2 regions of the Paenibacillus sp. JDR-2 genome follow, and region 1 is predicted to be linked to the other one. Evidence: predicted binding sites of a transcription regulator. Region 1 holds the regulator's gene; the other holds the start of a gene.
What was found. The regulator CtsR, encoded in region 1, represses protease genes until heat stress. The targets are predictions, from matches to a motif close to ATGGTCAATAAAGGTCAAACA.
Positions count from the first base shown of each region.

Region 2: clpP (ATP-dependent Clp endopeptidase proteolytic subunit ClpP) is a predicted target of CtsR. The motif match lies at 12,752-12,772, and genes of this name have one in related genera.

Region 1 is NC_012914.1:6,527,597-6,542,294, forward strand. Features, by position in the region: partial or broken gene gltX (glutamate--tRNA ligase) at 1-1,412, opposite strand, end outside; gene ispF (2-C-methyl-D-erythritol 2,4-cyclodiphosphate synthase) at 1,444-1,932, opposite strand; gene ispD (2-C-methyl-D-erythritol 4-phosphate cytidylyltransferase) at 1,929-2,639, opposite strand; gene PJDR2_RS28710 (PIN/TRAM domain-containing protein) at 2,689-3,780, opposite strand; gene PJDR2_RS28715 (hypothetical protein) at 3,930-4,325, shown strand; gene pssA (CDP-diacylglycerol--serine O-phosphatidyltransferase) at 4,404-5,147, opposite strand; gene disA (DNA integrity scanning diadenylate cyclase DisA) at 5,235-6,311, opposite strand; gene radA (DNA repair protein RadA) at 6,322-7,689, opposite strand; gene PJDR2_RS28735 (antibiotic biosynthesis monooxygenase) at 7,874-8,230, opposite strand; gene clpC (ATP-dependent protease ATP-binding subunit ClpC) at 8,400-10,853, opposite strand; gene PJDR2_RS28745 (protein arginine kinase) at 10,857-11,894, opposite strand; gene PJDR2_RS28750 (UvrB/UvrC motif-containing protein) at 11,959-12,483, opposite strand; gene PJDR2_RS28755 (CtsR family transcriptional regulator) at 12,522-12,983, opposite strand; rRNA gene rrf (5S ribosomal RNA) at 13,621-13,737, opposite strand; rRNA gene PJDR2_RS28765 (23S ribosomal RNA) at 13,910-14,698, opposite strand, start outside.
Region 2 is NC_012914.1:188,615-203,312, reverse strand. Features, by position in the region: RNA gene ssrA (transfer-messenger RNA) at 7-371, opposite strand; gene smpB (SsrA-binding protein SmpB) at 610-1,092, opposite strand; gene PJDR2_RS01020 (cold-shock protein) at 1,255-1,455, opposite strand; gene rnr (ribonuclease R) at 1,743-4,568, opposite strand; gene secG (preprotein translocase subunit SecG) at 4,744-4,980, opposite strand; gene eno (phosphopyruvate hydratase) at 5,141-6,433, opposite strand; gene gpmI (2,3-bisphosphoglycerate-independent phosphoglycerate mutase) at 6,512-8,047, opposite strand; gene tpiA (triose-phosphate isomerase) at 8,049-8,804, opposite strand; gene PJDR2_RS00990 (phosphoglycerate kinase) at 8,842-10,023, opposite strand; gene gap (type I glyceraldehyde-3-phosphate dehydrogenase) at 10,223-11,227, opposite strand; gene PJDR2_RS00980 (sugar-binding transcriptional regulator) at 11,305-12,351, opposite strand; tRNA gene PJDR2_RS00975 (tRNA-Arg) at 12,599-12,673, shown strand; gene clpP (ATP-dependent Clp endopeptidase proteolytic subunit ClpP) at 12,845-13,426, shown strand; gene PJDR2_RS00965 (HPr family phosphocarrier protein) at 13,564-13,833, opposite strand; gene whiA (DNA-binding protein WhiA) at 13,989-14,698, opposite strand, start outside.

The sequences.
Region 1 (14,698 bases):
CGATGGACTGGTTCAGGTCGGAGCCATGCGTCTGGCCCGTAAGCGCAGCGCGAATAGGCATAAACAGCTGCTTGCCTTTGAAGCCCGTTTCCTTCTGAACCGCTTTGATCCAGTCTTTAATGCCGTCAACGGTAAAGGCGGAAGCTTCGCTATCTTCGATCTTCGCAAGGAACGCAGTCAGGACAGCCGGTACCTGCTCTTCGGCAAGCACAGCCTTAGCTTCCTCTTCATCCTGGACCGTATCGAGGAAGAACAGCTCCGTAAGCTCTACGATGTCCGACGCTGCGCGTAGCTTCTCTTGATAGAGAGCAGCAAGTGCCGTAACCCATTCACGGTCAGCGGCATCCAGTTGCTCGCCCAAGCGGCCAGCCTTTTGCAGATGCGGCAAACAAAGGTCGACGAGACGCTCGAGGTCGATCTTTTTCATGTATTCGCCGTTCATCCAGCTCAGCTTCTGCGTGTCGAATACGGCAGGGTCTTTTGCTTAGACGTTCAGCCGTAAATACGTTTACCAGCTCGTCATGAGAGAACATCTCCTGCTCGCCTTCAGGCGACCAGCCGAGCAAAGCAATAAAGTTGAACAGCGCTTCCGGCAGATAGCCAAGATCGTCGTATTGCTCGATGAACTGGATGATCGACTCGTCGCGCTTGCTGAGCTTCTTGCGGCTCTCGTTCACGATCAGCGTCATATGAGCGAACTTCGGAGCTTCCCAGCCAAGCGCTTCGTAAATCATCAGCTGGCGCGGAGTATTCGAGATATGATCCTCGCCTCGCAGCACGTGGCTGATCTTCATCAGGTAATCGTCGATGACGACGGCAAAGTTGTAAGTCGGAATGCCATCCTTTTTCACGATAACGAAGTCGCCCATCTCCGCCGTATCGAAGCTGATCGAGCCTTTGACCATGTCGTCCCACGCAAAGGTTTTGCCTTCCGGCACACGGAATCGCACGCTGGCTACGCGGCCTTCCGCTTCAAACGCCTGGCGTTGTTCCTCCGTCAGGTTGCGGTGGCGTCCGGAATAACGAGGCGTCTCGCCGCGGCTCATCTGCTCTTCCCGCTCCTGCTCAAGCTCTTCTTCCGTGCAATAGCAACGGTAAGCAAGGCCGCGGTCAATCAAGTCCTGCCAATATTCCTTATAAATATCAAGGCGCTCGGTCTGACGGTAAGGGCCGTAGCCTCCACCGATGTCAATGCTCTCATCCCAGTCGATGCCAAGCCATTTCAAATATTTCAGCTGGCTCTCTTCCCCGCCTGCCACGTTGCGTTTCACGTCGGTATCTTCAATCCGGATAATAAATTTGCCGCCCTGGCTGCGCGCATACAAATAATTAAATAAGGCCGTTCTGGCATTACCGATATGTAAATGACCCGTCGGGGACGGTGCATAACGGACTCTCACTTCTTGTGTCATCGCTAATAACCCCTCTCGTATAACTAAACCATTACTTGATTATAACATCCTGGATCAAGCAGACAACCGATTGGGAGGCAATTCCTTCGCCTCTGCCGGTAAAACCAAGCTGCTCGGTCGTGGTCGCCTTCACGTTCACCTGCTCGATGTCCGCTTCCAGCGCGCGCGCGATAATTTCCGCCATTTGCGGTATGTAAGGCGCCATCTTCGGACGTTGGGCAATAATCGTCGAATCGCAGTTGCCAAGCTTGTAGCCCCGCTCCTTCGCCAGCGCCCATACGTGTTCAAGCAGCTTCAGGCTGTCGGCGTCCTTGAATTCTTCGGAAGTATCCGGGAAGTGCTTGCCGATATCGCCAAGCCCAAGCGCCCCTAGAATCGCGTCCGTAATCGCATGCAGCAGCACATCCGCGTCGGAATGGCCCAGCAGTCCCTTCTCGTAAGGAATCGTTACGCCCCCGATAATGCAGGGACGGCCCTCCACCAGCTGATGCACGTCAAAGCCTTGTCCTACTCGAATCATTGTTTGTTCTCCTCTCTCCTGCGTTTCTCTAACAAAAATTCTGCCCAGGGCAGATCATCCGGCGTCGTAATTTTGATATTCGTATAGTCGCCTTCCGCAATAACGACAGGCGCGCCTGTACGTTCCACCACCATGGCATCATCCGTACCGAGAAAATGCTCCTCTGCCGCGCGCTCATGCGCTGCGGTCAGCAAATCACGACGAAAAGCTTGCGGCGTTTGTATCGCCCACAAGCTTCGGCGGTCCGGCGTTGAAACGATCAGACCCGTGTCGTCTACCTGTTTGATTGTATCCTTGACCGGTACGGCCAAGACGGCAGCGCCGTTCTGCTCGGCTTTCCCGCAGCAGGCGCGTATCGCCTTTTGCGTTACAAGCGGCCTCACGCCGTCATGCACCATCACCCACTCGGCAGCCGGCGACAACGCCTTGATTCCCGCAAAGACCGAATGCTGGCGCTCGCTTCCCCCGGCTACCACGGCCGTCACTTTGCCAAGCTTATACTCCTCGACAAGCCCGGTGCAGCGCTCCACGTCCTCCGCGCCAACCACAAGCGCTATATCTGCTATCTCGTCCATCGCTTGGAATAATTCCAGCGTATGCACGAGAATCGGCTTACCGTGCAGCGGCAAATATTGCTTGCTTTCTGCGGTTCCCATCCGCGAGCCGCGTCCGGCCGCAACGACAACCGCTCCCCAATGTGCATTCATCGCCCAATCTCCCTCGTACGTATAAACAACTACTCCCTACTATACAAGGTTACAGCGCTTTTTCCAACAGCTTCGGCTTCGCGAATATCATCCGGCCTGCAGATGTTTGCAGAACGCTTGTTACAAGAACTTCCATCGTGGTACCGATATAATCGCGTCCGCCTTCCACAACGATCATTGTGCCGTCGTCCAGATAAGCGACGCCCTGTCCATGCTCTTTGCCGTCCTTAATAACTTGTACGATAATTTCTTCACCGGGCAGGACGACGGGCTTCACTGCATTAGCCAAGTCATTAATGTTCAGTACCGATACACCTTGCAGCTCGCATACCTTGTTCAAGTTGAAGTCATTGGTAACAACCTTGCCTTTAAGGGCTTTCGCCAGCTTGACCAATTTACTGTCCACCTCGCTTATTTCTTCAAAGTCTCCTTCGTAGATAAGCACCCGAACATCTAATTCCTTTTGAATTTTGTTCAAAATATCAAGTCCGCGGCGTCCCCGGTTACGCTTCAGCAGATCCGAAGAGTCCGCAATATGCTGCAGTTCCTCAAGCACGAATTCCGGAATAACGAGAGTTCCTTCGATAAATCCGGTCTTGCAGATATCCGCAATCCGGCCGTCGATAATTACGCTGGTGTCCAGAATTTTATGCTCTTCAAAGCCACCCGCCTCATCAGCCACCGGAGCTGACTTGCGCAGTTCCAGCATCGCCGATGCCGCTGCCGCCAGCTCGTCCTTCTTGCTAAGACCGATTCGAAGACCCAAGTAGCCGAAGAACAGGGACATCACGGCCGGAATCAAAAGCCCCGGTCCGCCAAGCTTTGCTACCGCCGGGTACAAGAGCGCGGACAAGAACAATCCCGCAAGAAGCCCGCCGCTGCCGGCCAGTAAATCCTTCATCGGCATTTCGGCCGTTTGATCAATACCGCGCTGCATAAACTTCATAATTCGTCCTGCAGCCATGCTCGCAACAAGAAGTCCAAAAAGTGCCCCAATCGCGAAATAATACACGCTAGTTCCTTGCCAAATACCAAGCGACGATTGCGTCCAGCCTTCTATGCTATTCGTTCTGCCTTCTACTTCGAGCCCAGCCAATCCGCCAAATAATAGACCGGCCATTTGAATAATTCGTTTCATCATAAATACCACCTCCATTACAATTATGTTCCAATAATGGACGGACTAAACGGCGGTTCGTGAATGATTTTTCATTTTGAAATGATAGCGGGGTATGTTTATAATGGAATTAGCAGTTAAAGCAGATGAAGCTGATGAAAGAGGTGGAATCGATGAGTGCTCCTACACTGGAACAATTCCAGCAGCAAGTATCAGAACTATTGCTTAGGCATCGAAGCCTGCTGGACGTTATGTCCAAGTTTGGTCAGTCCGGTACATCCGTTAACCGCGCGGTGACGAAGACCGTAACGGACTGTGGTTGTATTGAACTCAATGCACGCAAGCAAGAGTATGCAGATGAACCAAATCTCGAGAGTGCCAAATCTACGCTTCAAAGTCATATCTCTGGCCATGTATGCGAATCCTGCCGCGACGTGCTCAAATCCGAGCTCGGACGGAATCTGTTCTACATGACCGCCATGTGCAATCTGCTTGATATTAAATTAGACGAAGTTGTCGCCAAGGAATACGATAAATGTTCTACCCTCGGATTGTTTAACTTAACGTAAGGAATACGAAAAAAGGAGCTGCTCCTTGCCTCGTTTATAACGAGTGCAGGGAACAGCTCCTTCTTTTTTTATGCATTTTTAGGCAGTCGTCTCCGATTGCACATTCTCTTCCTGTACTTCTTTGGCGCGGCGTTTCCGGACGCGTTTCTTCACGCGGCTGTCAACGTTTTTTTTTAGACCGTAAAGCGCATATAACAGCATCGGTACAAAGATAATTTTAGATAACTGGTCAGGGAATTGGATCCCAAGGAAAATAGCCAGCGCGACCACAAACGGAATCGCCCAGATCGCACCCTTGGAAATGCCGATTTTTTTAAAGTTCGGATATTTAATCGTACTAACCATAAGCAAGGAAAGCACCAGCGTGCTCAATAACAAGACTGAGACTGCAATATCATCCTGGAACAGCGCAAGCGTGCACAACACGCCTCCTGCAGCAGGAATAGGAAGGCCAATAAAGTAACCCGGTTTACTGGCTACTACGTTAAATCGGGCCAGCCTCAAAGCACCGCAGATCGGGAACAGTGCGGTAATAATCCAGGCAATGGTCGGGTTAAGCTCTTGAAAGGCAACGACATACATAATAAAAGCCGGCGCCACGCCGAACGAGATCACATCGGATAACGAATCGAGCTCTTTGCCGAACTCGCTTTGCACGTTCAGAGCACGTGCTACACGGCCGTCCACGCCATCAAGCAGCATCGCTATAATAACCATCATCGCGGCTGTCTCCGGCTTTTCATTAAACACGAGAATAATGGCGGCTATTCCTAAGAATAAGTTTCCGACCGTGAGAAGGCTCGGTATCGACTTAGTGATCATCTATTCCACCTCTTCTCTACTATGCCCTAAAACCGTTTACTAATGTATGTTTGGAATACGGTACACATTCCATCCATTGTATGAGATTTAAATTTGTCTGTCAATGAACATCTGCTCCTGGATCCGCTTCAAGCCGTCCTTGATCGCGCGCGCGCGAACCTCTCCAATACCGTCCACTTCGTCAAGCTCATCAATGGTTGCCATCAGGATATGAGGCAGACGACCGAAGCGCTCAATCAGATTGTTCATGATAATTAATGGAAGGCGAGGGATTTTATTGAGCAGCCTGAAACCTCTCGGCGATACCGCTTCCTCCACCATGGCGGCGGTATGCGTGTAGCCGAGAAGACGGATAATCGGAGGCGCATCCAGCAGATCTTCCGCGCTGAGCTTCTTGAGCGCTGCACGGATTTCGCGGATTTTGTCATCCGTATTATCCTTGGCATAATCCTTGAGCAGATACCAGGCATCTTCGTCAACGCCGTTTACAAGCTCCTCCATCTGCATGGCGATGAGCCGGCCTTCCGTACCAAGCTCGGTGACATAACGCTTGATTTCCATTTTGACGCGCAGAACCATTTCGACGCGCTGCACGACATGCGCTACTTCTTGCAGCGTCACCAGCTCCTCGAATTCAAGGGCCGACAGGTTGGTGAGCGACTGGCTAAGTACGACCTTATATTTCTCAAGCGTTTGAATCGCCTGATTGGCCTTCGTTAATATAACGCCCATCTCTTTGAGCGAATAACGCAAATTACCTTGGTACAGCGTAATGATATTCCGGCGCTGCGAGATCGATACGACAAGCTTGCCGGTCTGCTTCGCTACCCGCTCCGCCGTACGGTGCCGGATACCGGTCTCAATCGAAGAAATCGAGTTGTTCGGGATAAGCTGCGTATTCGCATACAAAATCCGCTTCATATCCTCGCTCAGGATAATGGCTCCATCCATCTTGGCGAGCTCATACAAGTAGTTAGGCGAGAAATCGCAGTTGATAGAGAAGCCTCCATCCACGACCTCCATCACTTCGGGACTGTACCCGACAACAAGCAGCGCACCCGTTTTGGCCCGAAGTACATTATCAAGCCCATCACGGAACGGGGTGCCTGGTGCGACTAATTGCAAAAGCTGGTTCATTATTTCTAGCTGACTTTGTTCCTTCATCATTTGCCCCCTATCCAAGTGCCGCGGACAGCGCTTCTGCTACCGTACTCACGCCGATAATCTCGATGCCTTCCGGCGGCTTCCAGCCCTTTAAGCTTTTCTCCGGCATAATGACCCGCTTGAAGCCAAGCTTCTCCGCTTCCTTCACCCGCTGCTCGGCACGGGATACCGCACGAACCTCGCCTGTCAGGCCCACTTCGCCGAAGATAACGTCATAGGGGCGCGTAGGTGCATCGCGAAAGCTTGACGCCAGCGAGACTGCAGCCGCAAGGTCAACTGCCGGCTCATCCAGCTTCACGCCGCCCGCCACATTTAAATAGGCATCCTGCGTCTGCAAAAACATACCGATCCGCTTCTCTAATACCGCAATAATTAATGCCATCCGGTGATGATCGATTCCTGTGGACATCCGCCGCGGCGACGGGAAATTCGTTGCTGCGACAAGCGCCTGAAGCTCAACCAGCACGGGTCGGGTTCCTTCCATACTGGCTACAACCGTAGAGCCGGATACGCCAAGCGGGCGCTCCGACAGGAACAGCTCTGACGGATTGGCCACTTCTCGAAGGCCTTCTTCACCCATTTCGAATATGCCGATCTCATTAGTGGAGCCAAACCGGTTCTTAACGGCCCGGAGCAGCCGGTAAGTATGATGCCGCTCGCCTTCGAAGTACAGCACGCAGTCGACCATATGCTCCAGCAGACGGGGACCGGCAATTGCGCCTTCTTTCGTCACATGCCCGACAAGCACGGTAGCGATTCCTTTGATTTTTGCTACCCGCATGAAGTGAGCGGTACATTCCCTTACCTGGGCGACGCTGCCCGGAGCAGACTGAACGTTTGGATCATACACCGTCTGAATGGAGTCGATGACGAGAAAATCCGGCTGGACCGATTCAATCGCATCGTTAATTTGCTCCATGTTTGTCTCGCAAAGGACAAAAAGGGATTCCGTCAGAGCACCAAGCCGGTCAGCGCGGAGACGCGTCTGCCGGACGGATTCCTCCCCGGAAATATAGAGCACCTTCAGCCCCTTTGAGGCCAACGCATGCGAGGTTTGCAACAGCAGCGTGGATTTTCCGATTCCGGGATCTCCGCCTACCAGAATTAGCGAGCCTGGCACAACGCCTCCGCCCAGCACCCGGTTAAGCTCCTGCAACCGTGTTTCAATACGCGGTTCCTGCCCACTTTCTATATGTATGATGGATTGCGGCTTTTCTTTCGTCTGAGCCACGCGAAGACCGACACCTTGTGTTTTGACAACGGTCTCTTTTTCCTCCACCATCGTATTCCAAGACTGGCAGCCCGGACATTTCCCCAGCCATTTCGGCGATTCCGTCCCGCATTCAGTACATACAAACTTTAGCTTTATCTTTGCCATACTAGGCTCCTTTTAACAAGCGTTACCATTTAAAAGTTTACCATTTTATCCGTAGGGTATAAACCCCTTCTTACGAACTAATGTACGGACCAACAGATTCCAGTCAGTAAAAAAGCCTTCCTTATTCCAACATCGGAATAAAGAAAGCTTTTGTTAAATGATGCAAAAGTATAAGCTGCAAAAATTATGAGATTGCCGCAGCTTCTCTGGATACGAGAATCCGGTGCGTGGTAAGCTGAGAGCCCAGCATAATACGCTCGCCTTCTCCATCCTTTCCTTTACCGCCGTCCGCCTGTTTATTTCCCCTGTGGGCATGCGCCTGACGGAAGGAATCGCTGTTCACCCAGCCCTCGAAGGAAGCTTTGGTCTCCCAGGTCGTGCTTACCTTCAGCTCATCGTAGTCAGCCAGCCCTTCGGTCAGCATAACCTCCATGCGAATAAAACCGGCGGACTGCTCAATGCCTTTGGTCTTCTGGAACCGCTCCGCTACCTCTTCCCCATGGCCTTTTTTTACCTTTATCGTATTCGTCACAACGATCATAATAAGCCCCTCCATCTTCCCACAGCTTCTATGTTTAAAACCCTTAATTGCTAAATAATCCTTATTCCAAGCATATACGATAATGATTCTCATTGTCAAATGGAGTGGGTAAAACAAAAGCTGCCCGGCGAGGGATTCCCTCACCCAGGCAGCCTGGTTGTTTTCTTGCTTATTTTGCTGCCGGCTCTTCCGGGACAGCTTCGGATTTGTTAACGGTCAACCCGCCGTCTTTCTCGTCAATCGTGAAGGAATCGCCTTTGCGGATCTTGCCAAGGAGGAGATCCTCTGACAGCCGGTCTTCGATATGCTTCTGAATCGCACGGCGCAGCGGACGCGCACCGTATTGCGGGTCGAAGCCTTCCTTCGCGAGGAACGCCTTCGCGGAATCGGTGAGGATGAAGTCCACCTCTTGTTCGCGCAGCCGTTTGCGAAGCTCGTCGGACATAAGCGTAACGATTTGAGCGATATGCTCTTGCTCCAGCGAGTGGAACACGATTGTTTCGTCGATCCGGTTCAGGAACTCCGGACGGAAGCTTTTCTTCAGCTCTGTCATCACTTTATCCTTCATTTGGTTGAACTCGCGGCCCGAATCCTGTACGGCTGTAAAGCCCAGCGAGGAATTACGTTTGATTTGATCCGCGCCAACGTTCGAAGTCATAATGATCAGCGTGTTGCGGAAGTCGACCACTCTGCCTTTGGAATCGGTCAGACGACCATCTTCCAGTACTTGCAGCAGGATGTTGAACACTTCCGGATGCGCCTTCTCGATTTCGTCGAGGAGGACAACGGAATATGGCTTGCGGCGTACTTTCTCGGTCAGCTGACCGCCTTCTTCGTAGCCCACATATCCCGGAGGCGCTCCGACGAGACGGGACGTGGAGTGTTTCTCCATATACTCCGACATATCAATGCGGATAACCGCGTTCTCGTCGCCGAACATCGCTTCCGCGAGTGCGCGGGCTAGCTCGGTTTTACCTACCCCGGTAGGACCAAGGAAGATGAACGAACCGATTGGACGTTTCGGATCTTTTAAGCCTGCGCGCGCTCTGCGGATGGCTCTCGATACCGCCTTAACCGCATCTTCTTGGCCGATTACGCGGTCATGCAGGATATCTTCCATCTTGAGCAGACGCTCAGTTTCTTCTTCCGCCAGCTTGCTGACCGGAATACCCGTCCAGCTTGCTACAACCTGAGCGATATCTTCAGGCGTTACCTCGGAATCGGTGCGGCCTTGTTTTTCTTTCCATTGGTTCTTCGTTACGTCGAGCTCTTCACGGATTTTTTGCTCCGTATCGCGAAGGGCTGCCGCTTTCTCGAACTCCTGGCTTTGAACCGCTGCGTCTTTCTCCTTGCGGATATCCTCCAGACGATTCTCCAGCTGTTTGAGATTAGGCGGTACCGTATACGAGTTAAGTCTCACTTTCGAGCTCGCCTCGTCGATCAGGTCGATCGCTTTGTCCGGCAGGAACCGGTCCGTAATATAACGATCGGACAGCTTCACGGCTTGCACGATTGCATCATCCGTAATTTTTACGCGGTGGTGAGCCTCATAACGGTCACGCAGGCCGTGCAGAATTTGGATGGCTTCTTCCGGCGATGGCTGGTCGACCGTAATCGGTTGGAACCGGCGCTCAAGCGCGGCATCCTTCTCGATGTATTTGCGGTATTCATCCAGCGTTGTTGCGCCGATGCACTGCAGCTCGCCGCGGGCAAGCGCAGGCTTTAGAATATTGGATGCATCAATCGCGCCTTCAGCGCCGCCTGCACCGATCAGCGTATGAAGCTCATCGATGAACAGAATGATGTTGCCGGCTTGGCGAATCTCATCCATGATCTTTTTCAAGCGGTCTTCGAATTCGCCGCGGTACTTCGTGCCGGCTACAACGGAGCCCATATCCAAAGTCATAACGCGTTTGTCGCGAAGTGTCTCTGGGATTTCGTTTGCGATAATCTTTTGAGCAAGACCTTCTGCAATCGCGGTTTTACCTACGCCCGGCTCACCGATTAGAACAGGATTGTTCTTGGTACGGCGGCTGAGCACCTGGATTACGCGCTCGATTTCCTTGCTGCGGCCGATAACCGGATCCAAATTACCCTCGCGGGCATAAGCGGTCAGGTCACGGGCTAAGCCGTCCAGCGTTGGCGTACTCACATTGGATGGAGAGCCATGGCTGCTGGATACCGCTTCGCTGCTGCCCAGCAGCTGCAATACTTGCTGGCGCGCTTTGTTAAGGCTAATGCCAAGGTTGTTCAGAACCCGGGCTGCTACGCCTTCTCCTTCGCGAATCAGACCAAGCAGGATATGTTCTGTGCCTACGTACGTATGGCCAAGCTTTCTTGCTTCGTCCATCGACAGCTCGATAACCTTTTTCGCGCGTGGCGTATAAGCAATATTAGTTGGCTGCTCTTGACCGCGGCCGATCAAAGCCTCCACTTCATCCTGAATTTTCTCAAGTCCAAGACCAAGGCCGATTAAAGCCTTCGCTGCAATGCCTTCCCCTTCGCGAATCAGGCCGAGCAAAATATGCTCCGTACCAATATTATTGTGACCAAGACGAACCGCTTCCTCCTGCGCCAAGGCGAGAACCTTTTGCGCTCGCTCCGTAAAACGTCCAAACATCATGTTTCATGCACCCCCATGCTCGGTTTGACCCCGCAATTGATTGCGGATTAATTCGGCCCTGCGGTAATCCCGCTGATCAGCGCTCATCTTCTCGTTGAACGTCTGCTGCAGGAACCCGGGCTGCGTCATTACAATTAATTCATTTAAAGATTGGCTCGTGACGTGATCCAGAAGCCCCAGATCGACGCCTAGCCTTACATCGGACAGCCGTTGCGCGGATTCCTTGGAATCCATCACCGCCGCGTAAGACAAAATGCCGTAAGAGCGCCTTACCCGGTCCTCGATCCGAAGCCGAGACTCGGACATCAGCCGTTGGCGGGCTGCTCTCTCATGCTCGATAATCTGCTTGGCTACTCCGTGCAAATTATCGATGATTTCGCCTTCAGTCTGTCCCAGCGTAATCTGATTCGATATCTGGAACAGATTCCCCAGCGCTTCGCTGCCTTCGCCATACATTCCCCGGACAGCGAGGCCGACCTGCGTGACAGCCGATAAAATACGGTTAATCTGCTGAGTCAGCACAAGTGCCGGCAGATGCATCATAACCGATGCGCGTATTCCCGTCCCTACATTCGTCGGACAGGTGGTCAAATAACCTCTCTGCTCGTCGAACGCGTAATTGGTTTCTTCCTCGAAAATATCATCGATCTGGTTCGCCAGTGTCCAAGCCTCTTTGACTTGAAAACCGGGATACAGGCATTGAATACGAAGATGATCCTCTTCGTTGATCATTATGCTGACCGATTCATTCTCGCTTAGAATGACCGCCCCGCCGCGTGACTCGTTAGCCAGGTTAGGGCTAATCAGATGCTTCTCCACCAATACCCGTCTTTCCAGCTCGCTAAGCTCCGATAAAATAATCGTTTCGAAATGTCCTACCGGATCCAGCTTGCCGGATTGCCCTATTGCAGTGAGCTGATTCATGACCTCAAGCGACTGCTGATTGGTAGCAAGCATCGGGAATGGATACTGCCGCATATTTCGCGCAATGCGTACTCGGCTGCTAATGACGATATCCGAGTCAGGTCCAACTCCCTTCATCCAATCGCTTAACGCTTGCTCAGAGAAACGATGACTCGCCAAGAGTAAACCTCCTTCGTGCGCCTTACAGTTCTACTATTTTACGCTCCAGCTCACGGATTCGATCACGAATCTGAGCCGCGCTTTCAAATTCTTCTCGTTCGATACGGCTTTGCAAATCCCGCCGCAGTTGTTCAATCTCTCGCTTGTACTGAATTTGGCCGCCGGAACGCTTCGGTATTTTACCGACATGGACCGTATTGCCATGTACACGTTTCAGCAGAGGATCTAACTTCTCGGTAAATTGACGGTAGCAGTTGCTGCAGCCGAACCTGCCGATCTTGCTGAATTGCGCGTACGTTAACCCGCAGTGGTCGCAGCGGATCATCTGCTGTTGCTTGGCGCTGTTTGCGCCGTTAGTGCTGCTCGGATCAAAATCGAGAAGGCCCGACAGCAGACTGTGAATAGAGAACCCGTTTGGAGCGCCGGGGATACCTTCACCCCGTTCCCTTGCACAGGATTCACAGATGTGAAATTCGGTCTTTTCACCGTTCACGATTTTCGTAAAATGAAGCGTTGCCGGCTTCTTGCCGCATTCTTGGCAAATCAAGCCGAATCCCCTCCTTCCGGTGTAACCTTCTCAGGCGCTTATTTGGCTAATAAAGATATCAGCATGGAGCGCAGTAACCTGGCTCTGATCTCATCGCGAAGCGGCAGCTTGACGGCAATGGTGTCGCGGTCAACCGCGGCCCGAAGCAGGTTCGCTTCCCGTTTCGTAATTAGTCTTGCCTCCTCCAGCTGATAAATCAGCCCCTCCGCCACGCTTTGCTCGACGCAATCGCCAATCGTTTGATGGATATGGAATTGAATCGTCTTAAGCGCCGGCAAGTCTACCCGCTGAATGCGGATATAACCGCCGCCGCCGCGCTTGCTTTCAACCATGTATCCCTTCTCCAAAGTGAACCGGGTACTGATTACATAATTGATCTGCGACGGAACGCAGGAAAACTTGTCTGCCAGTTCATTGCGTTGAATCTCAACGGCGCCTTCCGGGCTTTCCTGCAACATCTGCTTCAAGTACTGCTCGATGAGATCGGAAATGTTACGCAAATTTACCAACCTCCTGGCGACATGAGCTGTGGATGCATTTGTGGAAATGCTGCCCCAACTGACTTTGACTTTCTTTGACTTTAACTTTATTATACGCAAAAATCAGGAAAGGTCAATACATGGAATTTCAATTTTCTGATAATTTAACAATCATACTATCGCCATTATCTAGCATGGTGCGGATGGATGCGATTTATACACAGTCCGTCCCATTAACACACAGCTGCAGCTGTCCTACGAGCCGTTCATCCACTGACTACTCACATTTGTGCATAAACGCTATGCAAAATGCTCGAGCAAGCAAAAGGCTCTATATTGTTATTAAACCGTTGTGGGGAGTTTATAAACAGGATAAGGAGAAAAGGGAAACATCTCTGGCAGGCGGGTGTTGTCTATCCACGGAGTTATTCAGTTATCCAGACCGCAAACGCGCATAAAATAAGGGGATTTGACGATTTATGCACAACTTCATCTACAAAATACAGATAAGTTGTAATTGAGTGACTATTCACATGTGGATATCAAAACAAAAAAGCAGCTTAATCCCAATGTGGATCAGCTGTTCAGGTTGTGGATGAATCGTTGATAACTATGCGGAAACAAAAAACCTGTCGCGTAATGCGACAGGCTCTTCATTGCTTGGCGACGTCCTACTCTCCCAGGACCCTGCGGTCCAAGTACCATCGGCGCTGGAGGGCTTAACGGTCGTGTTCGGTATGGGAACGCGTGGTTCCCCTCCGCCATCGCCACCAAACGTAAGGCGTTGCTTTCGAAGTACGTTTCTTGCAGAAACGTTTCGGGATTTGCGCCTTGAAAACTGGATGCGAAAGTTTGAATTCCTTAAGTGTTCCGATTGTTACACCGGGGTCCCCGAAAAGTAATCGGAATAAGCTGCAACGCTTAACTTCACTTTTTGGGGGTTGTTTTAGGATAAGCCCTCGACCGATTAGTATTCGTCAGCTCCACACATTGCTGTGCTTCCACCCCGAACCTATCAACCTCGTCGTCTTCAAGGGGTCTTACTAGTTGGGAAATCTCATCTTGAGGGGGGCTTCACGCTTAGATGCTTTCAGCGCTTATCCCGTCCGTACTTGGCTACCCAGCGGTGCTCCTGGCGGAACAACTGGTACACCAGCGGTACGTCCATCCCGGTCCTCTCGTACTAAGGACAGCTCCTCTCAAATTTCCTGCGCCCGCGACAGATAGGGACCGAACTGTCTCACGACGTTCTGAACCCAGCTCGCGTACCGCTTTAATGGGCGAACAGCCCAACCCTTGGGACCTACTTCAGCCCCAGGATGCGATGAGCCGACATCGAGGTGCCAAACCTCCCCGTCGATGTGGACTCTTGGGGGAGATAAGCCTGTTATCCCCAGGGTAGCTTTTATCCGTTGAGCGATGGCCCTTCCATTCGGTACCACCGGATCACTAAGCCCGACTTTCGTCCCTGCTCGACTTGTTGGTCTCGCAGTCAAGCTCCCTTATGCCTTTGCACTCTCCGAATGATTTCCAACCATTCTGAGGGAACCTTTGGGCGCCTCCGTTACATTTTAGGAGGCGACCGCCCCAGTCAAACTGCCCACCTGACACGGTCCCCGAACCAGTTTCATGGTTCCAGGTTAGAACTTCGATACGATCAGGGTGGTATCCCAACGTCGCCTCCACACAAGCTGGCGCTCATGCTTCTCAGGCTCCCACCTATCCTGTACAGATCG
Region 2 (14,698 bases), 850 kb from region 1:
TCATGATGGTGGAGGCGAGGGGATTTGAACCCCTGTCCGAAGACAACGCCACACAGGCTTCTACGGGTGTAGTCACAGTATTGATGTCACCCGAGCGTCGTCCCGTAACCGACTACGCGTTGGGTCAGCCTGATTATCTTCTTCCGTCGACCCCAGGCGGAGACCGAACGGCGTATCCCACTACTTGTTAGCCCCTAGTCTAGTCACATGGGCGATGCTAGGTAGGAGCACGCTCACAGGTTATTAAGCTGCGAAAGCGTAAGTTTGTTGTTGTTTGCCATTTAATAGGCTTTAGCGTTGATGAAGCAGACGACTCCCTGCTACCCGCAACCCATGCTCGTACTATCCCCGTCGAATCCATAAACGCCCCCAATATCGCATAAACGGTATATTTCGACCGCTTAGCTGTAAAGAACGCCCGGAATGAGGTGAAGCGCTTCTGCGCTATTCATTACAAGCAAGTACTACTTCATACATTTGTTGAAGCGGCGCTTCATATCCCTTAGCGCAACTTTAGTATAACACGAACTCGATCGGTAATGCTCGGTTTCTTAATGCCAATGATGGCGGAAAGCTGGAACCTGAACCAGCGAGTGAAGCAAATGCCATTTATCTTGCGACTTTCTGCTTCTCGCGCAACGCACGCTGGATATCCCGTTGAGCATCCCGCTTCGCGGCCGTATCGCGCTTATCATATTGCTTCTTACCTTTACCAAGACCAATCAGCAGCTTCGCGTAGCCGTTGCGGACATAAATCTTCAGCGGCACAATCGAGTAGCCCTCCTGCTTGGATTGGCCGAGCAGCTTATGAATTTGCTGCTTGTGGAGCAGCAGCTTCCGAGCGCGAGTCGGATCAGTCGGGTTATGGCGGTTGCCCTGATCAAAAGGACTGATATGCATGTTATGAATAAACATCTCGCCATTCCGGATCGTTGCAAACGCATCGCTAATATTCGCTTTACCCATGCGAAGAGCCTTGATCTCCGTGCCCATCAGCACGATTCCCGCTTCATACGTATCCTCAATGAAGTAATCATGGGAAGCTTTTTTGTTTTGAGCAAGCTGTTTTCCGTCATTTTTCTTAGCACCCACAGCGGTTCACCTCATTTTTGTTTACGCATTCCGAGAGAAAAGCGTTATTAGAAATTCATTGTAACAACTTTATAATTCTAAAGCAAGACTCGAAAATACATCGCTTACATAAACAAAAAAACCGCCCCGTTAAGGGCGGTCTTCGTTCGTTAAATTAAGCTATTACAGCTTAACAACGTTCTCAGCTTGTGGTCCGCGGTTGCCTTGAACAACGTTGAACTCAACGCGTTGGCCTTCTTCAAGAGTCTTGAAGCCTTCGCCAACGATTGCGGAGAAGTGTACGAATACGTCATTGCCGCCTTCAACTTCGATGAAGCCGAAACCTTTCTCAGCGTTGAACCATTTAACTGTACCTTGTTGCATGTGTATTACCTCCAAAAATGTATTAATATGCGCCTATTTCGTATCGAAACAAAAAATTCACACATTGAAAAAGGTCCATGACTTAAATGACACCCTTTTCAATATGTGAATTCAGGTTCATATCATCAATTGCTTTGAGTGTACTATACCCAAAATCAAAAATCAAGCGACAAGCTTAAATATATTTTCCCAGCTTATCCAAGGAAAACGGCGCTGCTTCCCCGCAGCCTGCGCCCCGCCAAGCAGCGCCGTTATTTAAAGTTATAGTACGTCTTTCATGTAAATATTTATTTACGTTTCTTGCGGACAAATGCGGCTGTGGAATTGCCGCCGCCATTCCCGCTACCGCCCCCGCCATTTCTTTTCCTCTTCTTGTTTTTCCCTTCTTCGCCGGAATTATTCACTCCGCTCGAAGAATTAGCATCGCTTCGCTGACCTCCGCCGCCTCCGCTGCGGTTGCCCCGGCCGCCGCGCCTGCCGCGGCCGCCATCAAAGGCAGAACCTTGATCCGGATCTTCGCCCGTATCGGCGTCTCTGCCGCGGCTGCCGCTAATCGGCAGCCCCCACATATCCGTGCGCGGCCTTGCCCCGCGCACTTGCCGCCCTTGCTCGAGCGGCTTCGCCTGCTCTTGCCAAGGCGAACGCTCCGCCGCGCCTTCGGCCGCGCGGCTCGCGCCCCCGGCTGCTCCGCCGTCAGCGCCACCGCGCTTCCGCTTCGCATTTCCTTGCGCGCCGCTATGCTCGGCGCGCTTAGCGCCATCGCGGCCGCCCTTGCTCGGGCCGCGGTCATTCCGCTCGCCGCGGCCATCGCCGGCGCGGCTTTCCTTCCCACGGCGGCCTTTATCTCCGCCGCGTCCAACTACCGCGCCCGTGTCCCCGCCGCGGCTGAAACCTCCGCGCTTGCGGCCGCCTCCGTTGCGCGCGCCGAACCCTGCATCCGCGACACCGCGGAAATCGCTGCGCGGCTTCATGTCCACCATCTCGAAATCGATAGTGTAATCGTCCATGTTCACCTGCGCCACCCGGATTTTCACTTCATCGCCAATGCGGTATACCTTCGAGGTACGCTCGCCGATCAGCACCATATGAAGCTCATGGAAGTGGTAATAATCATCCGTCAGACCGCTCAGCCGGATAAGGCCTTCCACCGTATTATCCAATTCGACAAACATGCCGAAGCTTGTCACGCTGCTGATAATGCCATCGAATTCCTCGCCGACTTTATCCAGCATGAATTCGCATTTTTTAAGTTTATCCGTATCCCGTTCCGCATCAACCGCAACGCGTTCGCGTTCGGAAGAATGCTGTGCGATATCCGGCATCCGGGCTGCCAGCGCTTCATTGCGTATCTCCGGTAATGCCCCGCCGTTTTCGAGCACCTCGCGGATAACCCGGTGAATCACAAGGTCCGGATAACGCCGGATCGGCGATGTGAAGTGGGAGTAGAACTCCGCCGCAAGTCCAAAGTGGCCCAAGCTCTCCGCATCGTACTTCGCCTGCTTCATCGAACGGAGCATGACGGTCGAAATAACCGTTTCTTCCTTTGTGCCGTGGATCTCCTCAAGAAGCGTTTGCAAAGCGCGCGGATGAACCGAATTGCCCTTGCCCTTCACGACATAACCGAAGTTCGAAGCGAACTGCATGAAGTGAAGCAGCTTCTCCTGATCCGGATCCTCGTGAATCCGGTACAGGAAAGGCACGCGAAGCCAATGGAAATGCTCGGCCACCGTTTCGTTCGCCGCCAGCATGAACTCTTCAATAATCTGCTCGGCAACAGAACGTTCGCGCTTCACGATGTCAACGGCTTTGCCTTCCTTATCCACGATAACCTTCGATTCCTGAAAATCAAAGTCGATTGCGCCGCGCTTCATCCGTTTCTTCCGAAGCTTCATCGCAAGCTCTTCCATGAGAGTGAACATGTCGAGCAGATCAGCATAGCGTTCCTTAAGCTCAGTCTCCGGCTCTTCTTCGGTAGCCATTAAGATCTTGCGCACATTCGTATAAGTCATGCGCTCTTTCGTCTTAATGACGCTTGTGAAAATATCGTGACGAACACGCTTCAGCTTGGAGTCAAACTCCATCTCGCAAGAAAGCGTAAGGCGGTCTACTTGAGGATTCAGCGAGCAAATCCCGTTCGACAAACGGTGCGGCAGCATCGGAATAACCCGGTCCACCAAGTAAACGCTGCAGCCGCGGCGAAAAGCTTCCTGGTCAAGCGCCGAACGCTCCTTCACATAGTAGCCAACGTCGGCGATATGAACGCCAAGCAGATAGTTGCCGTTCTCAAGCCGCTTCACATGGACCGCGTCATCAAGGTCCTTCGCGTCTTCCCCGTCAATGGTCACAATCACTTCTCCGCGAAGATCGCGGCGGCCTTGTTCAACAATCTCTTCTTCGGTGATGGAGTCCGGAGCCGCCTCGGCCTCGGCCATCACTTCATCCGAGAAGCCTTCGGGCAGCTGATGCTTGCGGATAATGGACAAAATGTCGATGCCCGGATCGTTCTTATGTCCGAGAATTTCGATAATTTCGCCTTGCGCCGCAGAACGTCCTTCCGGATAGGAAGTAATCTTCACGACCACCTTCTGACCGGTTACCGCTCCCTGGAACTCACCCTTCGGAATAAAAATATCCCGGTTAATCCGTTTATCGTCCGGAACAACAAAGCCAAATGCCTCATGGCTTTCGAACGTACCCACTACCTGTGTTACGGCACGCTGCACAATACGGACGACCTCGCCTTCCATCCGGCCTCCGCCTTCGCTTTGCGAAGTAATGCGCACCAGCGCGATATCGCCGTTCATCGCGCTCTTCTGATCGTTTGCATGTATGTAAACATCAGGATGGTCTTTCTCGTCAGGCAATAAAAATGCGAAGCCTTTCGCATGCGCCTGGATTTTCCCTCTCAGGAGGTTCATACGCTCCGGAACGCCATAGCGTTCATTGCGCGTCCGAATGACTTTGCCCTCTTCCTCGAGCTGATTAAGCAGCTTCAGAAATTCTTTGAATTCCGCCGCGTCGTTAATCCCGAAATGTTGTTCCAGCTCCTGATAAGTCATCGGCTTGTAAGCCGTCTCCCGCATAAAATCAAGAAGTCCCTGCTCTTGCATCATAGTTTTCCTTGTCACCTCATACACCGGAGGCTTTCCCTACCGCCATCCAGCTACCGGTTGATAGATTATCATATACCGTTAAGTATACACGAAATCATTCCTTAGCATCCGTAAAAGCCCGGAAAAAACAAAAAACGGAGGTTTCCCTCCGTTTCTGAGTACGAATCAAGATTAATTAAACTTTAACGACGTATGCTACAACTAGAGCCAGGATAAAGAATCCGCTTGCCAGCCCTACTGTTAAACGCTGAAGGAACAAGTCCAGACCGCGAGCTTTCTGCTTGCCGAACAAATGCTCAGCACCGCCAGTGATCGCACCAGACAAACCAGCGCTTTTCCCTTTTTGAAGCAATACAACCGCGATCAATCCAACTGCGAAAATAACGAGCAAAATCTTCCAAAAGATTTCCATTTGATCCACCTCCAGCATAGGAGCTCCGTAAAACACATAAATTGATTTTATCATAGGCGGACAAGTAATTCAATAGTTTCAAATTTCGGATTGAATTCCATTAAACAGCAAAAAAAGGCATCCCCTCACCGGGATGCCTTTTTTATTTTACCGAAAAAACTTATTTGAAGTTTTTCAGGTTGTAGAATGCCGATTTGCCTGCATATTGAGCAACCGAACCCAGTTGGTCTTCGATGCGGAGCAATTGGTTGTATTTCGCTACGCGGTCCGTACGGGACGGAGCGCCTGTTTTGATTTGGCCAGCGTTAGTAGCAACCGCGATGTCAGCGATTGTGCTGTCTTCGCTTTCGCCGGAACGGTGGGAGATAACCGCCGTGTAACCAGCGCGTTTCGCCATTTCGATCGCGTCGAATGTTTCAGTAAGCGAACCGATTTGGTTAACTTTAACGAGGATGGAGTTACCCACGCCTTTTTCGATACCGTCGGAAAGACGCTCTGTGTTTGTAACGAACAGGTCATCACCAACGAGCTGTACTTTGCCGCCGAGTTTGTCAGTGAGCAATTTCCAACCTTCCCAGTCGTCTTCGGAGCAGCCGTCTTCGATTGTGATGATTGGGTACTTTTCAACCCACGAAGCAAGCAGGTCAACGAATTCTGCGGAAGTGAAGGATTTGCCTTCGCCTTCGAGGTGGTATTTGCCGTCTTTGTAGAACTCAGTGGAAGCTACGTCCATGCCGAGGAATACGTCAACGCCTGGTTTGTAGCCAGCAAGCTCGATCGCGGCGATGATTGTTGTGATTGCTTCTTCGTTGGAACCAAGGTTAGGAGCGAAGCCGCCCTCGTCGCCTACTGCTGTGTTCAGGCCTTTGTCTTTCAGAACCGATTTCAGGTTGTGGAAGATTTCAGCGCCGATACGAAGAGCTTCTTTGAATGTTGGAGCGCCAACCGGCAGAACCATGAACTCTTGTACGTCAATATTGTTGTCCGCATGTTCGCCGCCGTTGATGATGTTCATCATTGGAACCGGCAGAGTTTTTGCGTTGAAGCCGCCGAGGTAAGTGTACAGGGACACGTTCAGCGCGTCAGCTGCAGCGCGTGCAACAGCCATCGAAACAGCCAGAATTGCGTTAGCGCCAAGCTTAGCTTTGTTAGGAGTACCGTCAAGCTCGATCATTTTGCGGTCGATAGCTACTTGATCAAGAGCGTCCAGACCGATGATTTCAGGTGCGATAATTGCGTTAACGTTCTCAACCGCTTTTTCTACACCTTTGCCCAGGTAACGGCCTTTGTCGCCGTCGCGAAGCTCAACAGCTTCATAAGCGCCAGTGGATGCGCCGGATGGAACGATTGCGCGGCCTTTGCCGCCGGATTCCAGGGATACTTCTACTTCTACAGTTGGATTCCCGCGGGAATCCAGCACTTCGCGTGCGTACACGTCAACGATGATAGACATTTGAGTAACACTCCTTAATTTAAGTTATTTATAGGGTTGAAGCATGGAAAACAAGCTGTTTTGATTCTACCTTGAAACTTACTTCCGAATCAATGTTGTACCTGTCATTTGCTCTGGTTTAACCAGTTCCAGCAGGTCAAGAACCGTCGGAGCCAGGTCAGCCAGAATGCCGCCTTCGCGAAGCTCTCCGCCAGCGACTGTAACGATACAAGGAACCGGGTTCGTTGTATGCGCAGTGAACGGACGTCCGTTTTCGTCGAATACCATGTCCGCGTTTCCGTGGTCAGCCGTGATGATTGCTACGCCGCCTTTTGCAAGGACAGCTTCCACCACTTGGCCCAGACATTCGTCAGTTGCTTCCACCGCTTTGATTGTCGGCTCCAGCATGCCGGAGTGACCTACCATGTCAGGGTTAGCAAAGTTAAGAATGATAGCGTCGTGCTTGTCTGCTTCAATTTCTCTAACTGCCGCTGCTGCAACTTCGTATGCGCTCATTTCCGGCTGCAGATCGTAAGTTGCGACCTTCGGCGAACTGATCAGAACACGCGTCTCGCCCGGAAGCTCAACATCGCGGCCGCCGCTGAAGAAGAACGTTACATGCGGGTATTTCTCGGTTTCCGCAATACGCAATTGCTTCTTGTTGTTTTGAACGAGCACTTCACCGAGGGTGTTGTCCAAGTTCTTAGGGGAGTAAGCCACATAACCGCCGATTGTCTCGCTGAACAGTGTCAGGCAGACAAAATGCAGGTTTTTAGGGCATTTCTCGCCACGGTCAAAGCCACGGAAATCTTCGTTGGTGAAAACTTGGCCAAGCTGGATCGCACGGTCAGGACGGAAGTTGAAGAAGACGATGGAGTCTTCCGATTCAACCAGGCCTACCGGCTTATCGTTCTCGCCAACGATAACCGTTGGCATAACGAATTCATCATAAACGGATTTTTCGTAGGATTCAACTACAGCCTTGATTGGATCAGTGTATTTAGGACCATCGCCGTAAACCATAGCGCGGTACGACTTCTCCGTACGCTCCCAACGCTTGTCGCGGTCCATTGCGTAGTAGCGGCCTTGAACGGTAGCGATCTGGCCTACGCCCACTTCTTCAATCTTCGCTTGCAGCTGTTCCAAGTAACCCTTCGCGCTGTCTGGAGCAACGTCGCGGCCATCGAGGAAGGCATGAATGAATACTTCGTTCAGCTCCTCTTTCTTAGCCAGTTCCAGAAGGGCAAACAGGTGAGCAATATGGCTGTGCACGCCGCCGTCGGACAGCAGTCCGTACAGGTGAAGCTTCTTGCCGTTCGCTTTCGCGTGGCGAACCGCCCCAAGAAGCGTCTCGTTATCGAAAAATTCACCGTCGCGGATCGACTTCGAAATGCGAGTCAGATCCTGATAAACGATACGGCCAGCGCCGATGTTCAGGTGACCAACCTCGGAGTTGCCCATTTGGCCATCCGGCAAACCTACTGCTTCACCGGAAGCAGTAAGGGTTGTGTGCGGATATGTCGACCAGTAACGGTCGTAGTTTGGCTTTTTCGCTTGCGCAACGGCATTGCCGGTTACGTCGTCGCGAAGGCCAAAGCCGTCGAGAATAATCAGCGCAACTGGTTTCGGAGCCATCTTACTTGGCCCCCTCAACGAGTGCGATATAGGAAGCCGGTTCAAGCGATGCGCCGCCGACAAGAGCGCCGTCGATATCCGCTTGTCCCATGTATTCTGCAACGTTGTTAGGTTTTACGCTGCCGCCGTATTGGATACGAACCGCTTCAGCCGTTGCTGCATCGTAGAGATCAGCAACTACGCTGCGGATGTAACCGATCACGTCTTGCGCGTCTTCGGAAGTCGAGGATTTGCCAGTGCCGATCGCCCAGATTGGCTCATATGCGATAACAACTTCAGCAGCTTGAGCTGCCGACAGGCCTTCAAAAGCCGCCTCGGTTTGCACTTTGCAAACATCCTTCGTTTGGTTAGCTTCGCGCTCTTCGAGCTTTTCGCCGACGCAAACGATTGGCGTAATGCCGTGTTTGAATGCTGAATGCATTTTTTTGTTAACGATCTCGTCTGTCTCAGCGAAGTAAGCACGACGCTCGGAGTGACCGATAATAACGTACTTCACGCCAAGGTCCTTCAGCATAACGCCGCTGATTTCGCCTGTGAATGCACCGTTGTCTTCGAAGTGCAGGTTTTGCGCGCCAATTGCGATCGACGTGCCTTTTGCTGCTTCAACAAGCGCGGGAAGAGTTGTGTAAGGAGCGCAAATTACGCTCTCTACGCCAGCAACTTCAGCCTTGCCTTTGACTTCGGAGAAGAACGATACGGCTTCGGAAACGGTTTTGAACATTTTCCAGTTACCTGCAATGATAGGTGTTCTGCTCATCGTATATTCCCTCGTTTCTTAATTATATAATTCTTTCTTATTTATCGTTAAGAGCCACAACGCCTGGAAGTGCTTTGCCTTCCATGAATTCCAGGGAAGCGCCGCCGCCAGTCGAGATGTGATCCATTTTGTCTGCCACGCCGAATTTCTCAGCAGCCGCAGCGGAGTCGCCGCCGCCGATTACCGTGTAACCAGCTGTTTCCGCACAAGCGTTAGCAACCGCACGTGTACCGTGGGAGAATGGCTCGATTTCGAATACGCCCATTGGTCCGTTCCAAACAACCAGCTTGGAGTTTTTGATAACGTCAGCGTAAATTTCGCGAGTTTTAGGACCGATGTCGATGCCTTCCCAGTCAGCTGGGATGCCGTCTACGTCAACGATCTTGGTGTTAGCATCTTTGCTGAACTCGTCAGTAACAACGATATCAACAGGGATCAGGAAGTTTTTGCCCAGCGTTTTTGCTTTCTCGATGAACTCAAGAGCCAGATCCAGCTTGGAGTTGTCAACGAGCGATTGGCCGATTTCATGACCTTGCGCTTTGAAGAAGGTGTAAGACAAGCCGCCGCCGATGATAATGTTATCAGCGATCTCGATCATTTTGTTGATAACGTCGATTTTGTCTTTTACTTTCGAACCGCCAACGATCGCCGTGAAAGGACGTTCAGGGTTGTTCAGCGCTTTGCCGAGAACATCAAGCTCGCGCTCCATCAAGAGACCCGATACTGCAGGCAGGTGGTGCGCAATGCCTTCTGTCGAAGCGTGGGCGCGGTGAGCAGCACCAAATGCATCGTTTACGAACAGATCAGCCAGCTCAGCGAATTGCTTAGCCAGTTCCGGATCGTTCTTTTCTTCGCCAGCGTGGAAACGAACGTTCTCAAGCAAGAGTACGTCGCCGTTATTCAGCGCGTTAATTTGTGCTTTCACTTCTTCACCAACGGAGTCGTTAGCTTTAACAACCGGTTTGCCAAGAAGCTCGGACAGACGTACAGCAGAAGCTGTGTGACGCAGTTCTTCAACCACTTCACCGTTTGGACGGCCAAGGTGGCTCGCGAGGATAACTTTAGCGCCTTTTTCGATCAAATAGTTGATCGTAGGAAGCGTTTCGCGGATACGCTTGTCGTCAGTAATTTTGCCATCTTCGAGTGGTACGTTGAAATCGACGCGTACAAATACGCGTTTGCCTGCTACTTCTACGTCACGAACACTTTTCTTATTCAATGGTGTTGCCTCCCTGATTATGAAGTTGAAAGCATATATGATTTAAAGCTTAAACAGCAGTAAAAAAGGCGTTCCTTCTCGCAAGAAGGAACGCCTTCGCCTAATATCCACTTAAGTGGAGCCGCAGACTAAGCGTATCCCGGAGCTTCAAACTCCGGGACGAAAGCGTTCCATGCGATTGTGGAATAGCGCGTGTATCTTACAGACCTTTGCTTGCCACGAATGCAGCGAGGTCAACTACACGGTTCGAGTAGCCCCACTCGTTGTCGTACCAGGAAATAACTTTAACCATGTTGCCTTCTACTACCATAGTCGACAGAGCGTCGATTGTGGAGGAAGCTGGGTCGCTGTTGTAGTCGCTGGATACCAGTGGCAGTTCGTTGTAGTTCAGAATGCCTTTAAGAGCGCCTTCGGAAGCTTCTTTCAGAGCTGCGTTAACTTCTTCAACAGTAACGTTAACTTTCAGTTCAGCAACCAGGTCAGTTACGGAAACGTTAGGCGTAGGAACGCGCATAGCCATACCGTTCAGTTTGCCTTTCAGTTCTGGCAGAACCAGGGATACTGCTTTTGCAGCGCCTGTCGACGAAGGAATGATGTTCTCAGCAGCTGCGCGAGCACGACGCAGGTCTTTGTGAGGAACGTCCAGTACGGCTTGGTCGTTTGTGTACGAGTGAATTGTAGTCATCATACCTTTAACGATACCGAATTTGTCGTTCAATACTTTTGCGAATGGTGCAAGACAGTTCGTTGTGCAAGAAGCGTTGGAGATTACAGTGTGCGATGCAGCATCGTACTTGTCTTCGTTAACGCCCATAACGATTGTGATGTCTTCGTTAGTTGCTGGAGCGGAGATGATAACTTTTTTAGCGCCGCCTTTAAGGTGAAGCTCAGCTTTTTCTTTCGCTGTGAAGATACCAGTGGATTCAACAACGATTTCAGCGCCTACGGAGCCCCATGCAAGGTTCTCAGGGTTACGTTCAGCAAATACTTTGATTTCTTTGCCGTTAACGATAATTGCGCCTTCTTGTGCTTCAACCGTAGCATCCAGAGTGCCGTGAGTTGTGTCATATTTCAGCAGGTGTGCAAGTGTTTTAGTGTCAGTCAGGTCATTTACCGCAACTACCTCAACATTAGGGTTGTTCAGCGATGCGCGGAACACGTTACGACCGATACGACCAAATCCGTTAATACCAATTTTAACCATTTTAAATTCCTCCTAAGCTTTTAAATGACTATGGTATATATTTCAAAACGTTTTGCAGCAGAGCCTGCCGCAAATCGTTAAGATAACGATTGCTGTTGTTCATCGATAATCGCGGACATCTCAAGAGCTGCCGCTTCATCGGTGACAAGTACATCATTGTGCCCAAATTTCATAATGGCTGCTATAGCTTCACCTTTGCTATGGCCGCCTGCAACTCCAATAACAACTTCAGTCTTCACAATATCCTCGAGTCGTAATCCTACGGTCTGCATTTTGTGAACAACTTCGCCGTTACGGTCGAAATAAAAACCAAAAGCTTCAGCCAATGCTCCATCCGCGGCCATCGCTTCCACCAGTTCAGGATTCAGCTTTCTGCGCCGGGCCATCACCATAGCGTCCCCGATCCCGTGAACGACGATTCTGGCGCTTCGGACAACCTCGACAATATCGCGGATATTCGGTTCCTGCATCATGGATGCGTAGGCTTCGTCACCTAAATGATCCGGCACATGGAGCATCCGGTAATTGGCGCCTGTACGCTTCGCCATTGTTGATGCAATGGTATTGGCTTGATAATCGAGACTTTCACCAAGTCCGCCTCTCGCCGGTACAAACCAGTTGTTCTTGAGCGGTGTTGTCGAAGTTAATTGGTTCGCTACCTGAGCGATTGTCGTTCCGCCGGTTACAGCCACGACATCGTTTGGCTCCATCACTTTGCGAAGCACCTGGCAAGCCGCTCTTCCAAGCTCCCGCTTCGATTGCTCCGACTCCTCGGAATCGCCTGCTACAATAATGACCTGCGATAATCCGAAGTGACTCCTGATCTTCTCTTCCAGATCGGACAAGCCGAATAACGTTTTGTAGAAGGGTTCCAATTGCTCAAGCAATTGCTTGCCCGCTTCACTGATCCGCATCCCCGCCGTATGAATCTCCAGCAGACCTTGCGATTTCAGAAAATCCGTTTCCGCCCTCAGTACCCGCTCGGTCATCCCTAAGGAATTGGCGAGCGTCCTCCGGCCTATCAGATCGGACAACATCACTTGGCGCAATATCGAGTAACGCTTCTTCATTACGTCAAGCAAATCTGGGAGAAGCTGCTGCTGCAGCTCAATAATGTGACGCATCCTCTACTTTTCACTCCACCCGTCAATAGGCGTAATGGGCTTTCAGGGGATGGACGTTAAACGTCCCGCATACTCACTTTAAGTCCCACCTCTATTTTAGCTAAAAACATTTCACATGGCAAGTCAGCAATCGCCGATGAAAGCGTTTGTATTCACGATTTGCTCAAATTTATTTTTCTCATCTATCTTGCTTTCTACAATAGAATCGCGTATACTAAGTTTTGCTGTTGCTTTCTTATGCAAATATGCGCCCGTGGTCCAATGGATATGACGTAGGCCTCCGGAGCCTGAGATCTAGGTTCGATTCCTAGCGGGCGCGCCATTTAACTTTACCTTAACGCTATACATAAACATGAACCGTCCTCGATGAGGGTGGTTTTTTTGTTTTTCTGGAAAATTGAGTTTGACTATCTTTGACTTTTGTTTGATCATCCGCTAGAATGGGAATCAGTAATACCATCTTTGCTATTTTGAGGAGGGGACTTGGTTGGATATGAATTTCGTTCCTATGGTTATTGAACAGAGCAATCGCGGAGAACGCGCTTACGACATTTACTCCCGCCTTCTGAAGGATCGCATCATCTTCCTCGGGTCAGGCGTAAACGATGTAGTAGCCAACTCCATTATTGCTCAGATGCTGTTCCTTGCAGCAGAAGATCCTGAGAAAGATATTTCTCTCTACATTAACAGCCCTGGCGGATCCATTACGGCAGGCATGGCTATCTATGATACGATGCAATACATTAAACCCGATGTTTCGACGATTTGCGTCGGCATGGCGGCTTCGATGGGCGCTTTCTTGCTCACGGCCGGTGCCATTGGCAAACGTTATGCGCTTCCGAACAGCGAAGTGATGATCCATCAACCGCTTGGCGGCGCTGAAGGTCAAGCAAGCGATATCGAAATCCGCGCCCGCCGCATTATCAAAATGCGCGATAAGCTGAACGGCATCCTGGCTGAGCGTTCCGGACAACCTCTCGAGCGTATCGAGAAGGATACCGACCGCGATTACTTCATGAGCGCGGAAGAAGCACGTCAATACGGTCTGGTTGATAAAGTTATCGAGCGTATCTAACACATAAATAAAAAAGCGGCTGAACATGGAATACCATGAGCAGCCGCTTTTTTTGTCGTTTTTTTAAATCCAAAGAAAAAAGGACTATCCCATTGTCATTCAAAATGATGACTCGGGACACCCCTCTTTGTCGGTTCTTATTGGTTCTCCAGCTCTTCTTTGCTGACTAGCGCGACTAAAGCGTTTACAGCCTGTTCTGCATCCGAACCCTCTGCGCTGATATGAATCTCTGTGCCCGAGCTGATCGCAAGGCTCATGATACCCATAATGGATTTCGCATTTACTTTCTTGTCGTCTTTCTCAACAAATACTTCGGAGGAAAATTTGTTCGCTTCTTGAACGAATAATGCGGCAGGTCTAGCGTGCAAACCTGTTTTAAGACGAACGACAACCGGTAGCCTTGTCATGGTAACCATACCCCCTATACTATAATAAGTCTGGCAATTTCGCTTCAATGCTCAGCCTGACATGACTAATAACTTTAAAATGCAGCGTTGCATCTTGTATAAGACTTTTTGTTCATATTATATCATTATACCATCTGATGCACTAGGTTAAAAGTTTAGCCGTTGCGGATTTTTTCCGCAAGTTCATCAATTTTCCGCAGCCGGTGGTTAACGCCGGATTTGCTTACGGTCCCCTTCAGCATCTCCCCAACTTCCTTGAGGTTCATATCCGGATGCTGGAGCCTGATTTCGGCAACCTCTCTAAGCTTATCGGGAAGATTGTTTAGTCCGATTTCCTTTTGCAGCAGCTTGATATTATCGATTTGTCTGACGGCCGCGCCAATCGTTTTGTTTAGGTTAGCCGTTTCGCAGTTCACGATCCGGTTAACCGAGTTCCGCATGTCGCGCATAATACGGACATCCTCGAATTTGAACAAAGCCTGATGGGCGCCAATAATGTTCAGCAGCTCGATAATTTTCTCGCCCTCTTTGATGTAGAACACAAAGCCCTTCTTCCGCTCGATACATCTCGCGTTCAGCCCAAACTTATTGGCCAGCTCAACCAGTGCCTCGCAGTGCTCTTCGTACATCGATGAAATTTCAAGATGGTAGGAAGAGCCCTCCGGGTTGTTGACCGAACCGCCGGCAAGGAATGCTCCACGCAGATAGGATCGTTTGCAGCAAGGCTTCTTAATGATTTCCTTATCAATGCCCAAATTAAACACAAAGCCCTCGGATACAATTCTAAGCTCACTTAGTATTTCCTGTACCTTCGTCGGAATTCTGACGATATATACATTATTTTTTTTGAGGCGCATTTTTTTGC